One region of the Mesorhizobium sp. 2RAF21 genome, then DNA from elsewhere that is predicted to be linked to it. Evidence: riboswitches for the same ligand, from Rfam matches in the RefSeq annotation. Region 1 holds a riboswitch; the other holds the start of a gene.

The links. A riboswitch is a leader RNA that binds a small molecule or an ion and turns the genes downstream of it on or off. The one in region 1 is predicted to bind cobalamin.
Region 2: another riboswitch for cobalamin. It lies ahead of AB4136_RS20020 (ABC transporter ATP-binding protein); the one in region 1 lies ahead of bluB (5,6-dimethylbenzimidazole synthase).

Annotation. Positions count from the first base shown of each region.
Region 1 covers NZ_JBFRGM010000007.1:85,030-87,488, forward strand. Annotated here, with positions in the region: gene AB4136_RS12980 (histone deacetylase family protein) at 1-436, opposite strand, end outside; cobalamin riboswitch at 557-739, shown strand; gene bluB (5,6-dimethylbenzimidazole synthase) at 786-1,514, shown strand; gene AB4136_RS12990 (TetR/AcrR family transcriptional regulator) at 1,518-2,129, opposite strand; gene AB4136_RS12995 (MFS transporter) at 2,274-2,459, shown strand, end outside.
Region 2 covers NZ_JBFRGM010000012.1:17,860-20,318, forward strand. Annotated here, with positions in the region: gene AB4136_RS20015 (ABC transporter substrate-binding protein) at 1-617, opposite strand, end outside; gene AB4136_RS20020 (ABC transporter ATP-binding protein) at 638-1,426, opposite strand; cobalamin riboswitch at 1,611-1,816, opposite strand; gene zigA (zinc metallochaperone GTPase ZigA) at 1,969-2,459, opposite strand, start outside.

The DNA of each region.
Region 1 (2,459 bases):
GACGCGCGGCAATCGCGGCAGTGTTGAACAGGCAGAAGCCCATGGCGGTGGTCTTTTCGGCATGGTGGCCGGGCGGCCGCGCCGCCACGAAGACATTGTCGGCATCGCCGGCGAAGACATCGTCCACCGCCGCATTGGCAGCGCCGATCGCGGTCAGCGCAGCCTGCCAGGTCTTCGGGCTGGCAGTGGTGTCGGTGTCGATCTGGGCAAGGCCGGTCGCGGGGATCGCCTTGCGCACGCGTTCGACGAAATCCCTCGGATGGCAATAGAGGATGGTCGCCTCGTCGCCCAATGGCGCCTCGCGCCGGTCGAGCGCGGCGAAAGCCTCGTCGTCGAGCACACGCTCGATGGCGCGCAGCCGGTCCGGCCGCTCCGGGTGGCCGGGCGGCGTGATGTGCTCCAGAAAGATCGGATGCGAATAAAGGCGGGTCGTCATCGCCCTATCTTATCAGCAATGGTCGTGATGGCCACGCGACAAGCGGCATGGCGCTGGGGAAAATGCCCGGCGCGTCATTTGGCGTCGGCTTCCCGGCTGTTCTTACGCCGGCAATGCGCTAAGATGACATCGCTGCCAGGTGCCCGCTGCGAGGCGGGAGAATCGGGAACACGGTGAAAATCCGTGGCGTGCCCAGCGCTGTATGGGGGACCGCTCGGCAAAGGCCACTGTTTTTCGGAACGGGAAGGCGCCGCAAGCGGGACGAACCCAAGCCAGAAGACCGGCCGGGCAGGAATGGTCATCCGCATGGACGGGCGGATGGTATGGTTCCGATCGCAAGGGAAACGCGATGCACGCCGTCCGCACTCCAGCCTCCCCCGACAATTCGTTCGAGGATTTCGAACGCGACGCCGTCTACCGCGCCATCTTCACGCGCCGCGACGTGCGCAGCCATTTCCGCCCAGACCCCATCGACGACGCCGTGCTGGCGCGGCTTCTGACGGCCGCGCATCACGCACCCTCGGTCGGCTTCATGCAGCCCTGGAACTTCGTCGTTGTCCGCGACATGGGCCGGCGCGAGGCGGTGCGCGACCTGTTCCTCGCGGCGCGCAACGAGGAACTGCCACACATCGCCGGGGAGCGGCAGGCGCTCTACCGCAAGCTCAAGCTGGAAGGCATCTGCGAAAGCGCGCTGAACCTCTGCATCACCTGCGACCGGCGCCGCAGCGAGGGCTCGCCGCTCGGCCGCTGGCACAATCCGCAGATGGATCTCTTCAGCACGGTCTGCGCCGTGCAGAATTTCTGGCTGGCGGCGCGGGCGGAAGGCATCGGCGTGGGCTGGGTCAGCATTCTCGATGCCGACGCGCTCAAGCGCCTGCTCGACATTCCCGAGCCGGTCGTGCCCATCGCCTATCTCTGCGTCGGCCATGTCCGCGAGTTCGCCGCGCGGCCGGACCTGGAGCACAGCGGCTGGGCCTCGCGGCTGCCGCTGGCCGACCTCATCATGAGCGAGACCTATGCCGGCGCCGGCGAGGAGGCGCTGAAGGCCGCCTGCGTTGCACCCGGCGCGGACCGGTAACCGTCAGGCAGCCTGATTGTCGCGCACGCGCAGCCCTTCCAGAAGCGCGCGAAAGGATTTGACCGCCTTCTTCGACGTCTCATGCGGATCGTCGGCGTTGGCGATCCACTGTGCGGCGTAAAGCGAGGCGCCGCTGACGATGCGCGCCATCGCCTCCGGGTCGATGTCGCCGACCACGCCCTCCTCCTTCAGCGCGGTGAGGTTGCCGGTTATCGAGGTGATACAGGCATTGGCATTGGGCCATTGCGACGGGTCGCCGAGGATTGCCGGACCGTCGCGCAGCACGATGCGCTGGATTTCCGGCTCCAGCGCCATTTCGATATAGCCGACATTCTCATCGACGAAGCGCTGCCAGCGGTCCGTCGCCCGGGCCGAGATGACGCACAGCCGCTCGTTCATCTCCGCGTCGAGCTCGGCGATGACGGCCTCCAGCAATCCCTTCTTGTCGCCGAAGTGATGATAGAGCGCGCCGCGGGTCAGCCCCGCCTCGGCGGTGAAGTCGTCCATCGAGGCGTTGGCGTAACCGACGGTGGCGAAGGCGCGCCGCGCCGCCGCGATCAGCTTGGCGCGCGTCTCGGCGATCATTTCGCTGCGAGGTTTGTGCGCGGTCCTCATCTGGTCGTTCCTTTTCACATACGTCGCGTATATTTTTTCACATACGCACCGCATATTAATTGACATACGCAACGTATGCAATTATCTCATTCGCATACGCCACGTATGTATGTGGCACCCCTTCGAAAATCCAGGAGTGCTCCGATGCACAATCCTTACAGCGAAATCTTCCGAACCCCGGGAACCAAGGGTTTTGCGGCCGCGGCCTTCATCGCCCGCCTGCCCATCGCCATGGCGCCCATCGGCATCGTCGCCATGCTGTCGCAGACGCGCGGCGAATATTGGCTGGCCGGCGGCGTTTCCGCCACCTTCGCCTTCACCAACGCCTTC
Region 2 (2,459 bases), on a different contig from region 1:
AAAGGCTTGTCCTCGCCGGAATCGTAGAGGAAGACGCGCGTGCCGCTGCGGTTGCCGACCTTGGCGGTGATAGTGCCAAGCCTTTCCTTCCAGCCGGCGACCAGGGCGTTCGCCTTCTCTTCCTTGCCGAAAATCTTGCCGAGTTTCTCGACGTCGCCAAACAACAGGTCCATCGACGCCGCCGGGCGGTTCTTGTCGACGTGGATACAGCTTTCGGTGAGAAGCAGCGTCTTGATGCCGTGCGGGGCCAGCGTATCAGGCGTCACCTCGCCGCCGGGCTTCATGCCGTAATACCAGCCGGCGAAGAAGAAATCGGGCTCGACCGCGAGCAGGTTTTCCAGCGTCGGATACTTCGGCGCGAGTTCCGGGATCGCGCCCTGGGCGGCCTTGAACGCGGCATCGACCTTGTACCAGCCGGTGATGCCGGTCAGGCCGACGATCTCGGGCTGCAGCCCCAGCGCGAAGGCCATTTCAGACATGTTGAGATCGTTGATGACCGCGCGCTTGGGCGGCGCGTCGAAAGTCAGCGGAACGCCGCAATTGTCGACGGTGACCGGGAAGGCAAAAGCCGCCGATGCAAACAGCGAGAGGGCAAGACCAAGCGCAAGACGTTTCATGGGAACTCCGTTGGGATTGTTCAGCGGGAAAGGCGGATCGGAACGTCGAAGACCGTCAGTTCGCGGTCCCGTTCTTCCGGATGGGGGAACCGCAACACGTCGATCGAAAAGACCTCGCGCACCAGAGCGGGCGTCAGCGTCTCGACCGGCGAGCCGAGCGCGCGCAACCGCGCCTTGTCCATGACGGCGACATGGGTGGCAAAGGGCGCGACCAGCGGCAGGTCGTGCAAGACGGTGACGACGGCGATGCCCAGCCTGGCAACGAATTCGAGCAATTCGCCGCGCGCGCGGGGGTCGAGGTGATTGGTCGGCTCGTCGAGGAACAGCACGGTCGGCCGCTGCGCGATGGCGCGGGCAAGCTGGGCGCGCTGGCGCTCGCCGCCGGAGAGTGAGCCCATGGCGCGCGCTTGCAGCGGCAGCAGGCCGGTCTGACCAAGCGCATCGACAACGATGTCGCGCTCGTCCGCCTGGCCATGCAGGCTGGCATGCGGGATGCGACCGAGCCCGACATAGTCGAGGACGGACAGGCGTGGGTCCGGCTGGTCGGACTGGCCGACGACGGCGATCCTGCGCGCCCGCTCGGCCATCGACAGCCGGTCGAGCCGTTGGCCCTCGAGGCTGACCGTGCCCCGGCTCGGGCGCAGCATGCCGCACAGCATGCGCAAAAGCGTCGTCTTGCCGGCGCCGTTGGGGCCGATGATGGCGAGCCTTTCACCGGCTGCCAGGTCGATGCCGACTTCCTCGACGAGGCTGACGCCGGTTTCAGGCCGGTAACAAAGGCCGCGGGCCTGAAGAACCGGCCCGTTCATGGCAGAACGTCCGATGCGACGCGTGAGGTGCGTGGCGAGACCGACGCGGCCGCCGCGCGGCATACGCGTTTGCGTCGAAGAGCAGCAATACCTTCCACCGATCTCTCTTTCGATCAGGCGCGGAAGGATGGCCGGGATGACGGCAGACGCCGCCCTCTAAGCTTCCTCCCGGCACACCCCGTCCGGTCAACTCGTTGCGATGGCAGGTCTCCTGGCTCGCGGGTCTCGGCTCGGTCCTGCCTTCCCGGCCTGTCGGCCAGTGGCGTATTTCGGACTTTGCTACCGCTTACAGTTGCGGGGGCAGCCATGGCCTCGGCCCGAAGAGCCTCACCATGTTCCCTTTTCACCCCGGACCTTTCGATTCGGGGAACCATCGTCGGGCACCCTATTGGGGCGGCCGCCGCGTGGCAATGGCCATTCATGCTCGCCCGCGGAGCCGGCGGCGGGCCGATCGCCGGGCGGCGTATAACGAACGCGCGGGCGGTGGCAGTCGCAGTCGATATGGCTCCGGGCGGTGAACAGTTTGCGCAGCGAAGCGATGATCATGCCGCCTGCCCTTCCCAGTTCGGGAACGGATCGGACATGTCGCGCCACAGCTCCGGCGCGAAGACCGGACAATCGACGAGGCAGGCATCGAGCTCGGCCCGGATATGGACCTCGTTCATGGGATTGCAGCCGATGAAGACCAGTTCCTGGCGGCGGTCGCCCCACATTGGATCGAGATAGGGCAGCATGGCGTCCCGCCATTCATTGCTGTCGGGCCAGCGGTTGCGGGGAACTGCGGCCCACCACAGGCCGCGCCTGCCGGTTTTGACCAGCGCGCCGGCCTGGCTCAGTTCGCCGACATGGCTTGGCCGCGTCGCCAGCCAGAAAAAACCCTTGGCGCGCACCACGCCCGGCCACGGCCGGCTGACGAATGCCTTCAGCTTCATTGGATCGAAGGGGCGGCGCTCGCGATAGACAAAGGAGCGGATGCCGTATTCCTCGGTCTCGGGCATGTGGTCCTTGAAGCCGTTCAGCTCCTTGAACCAGA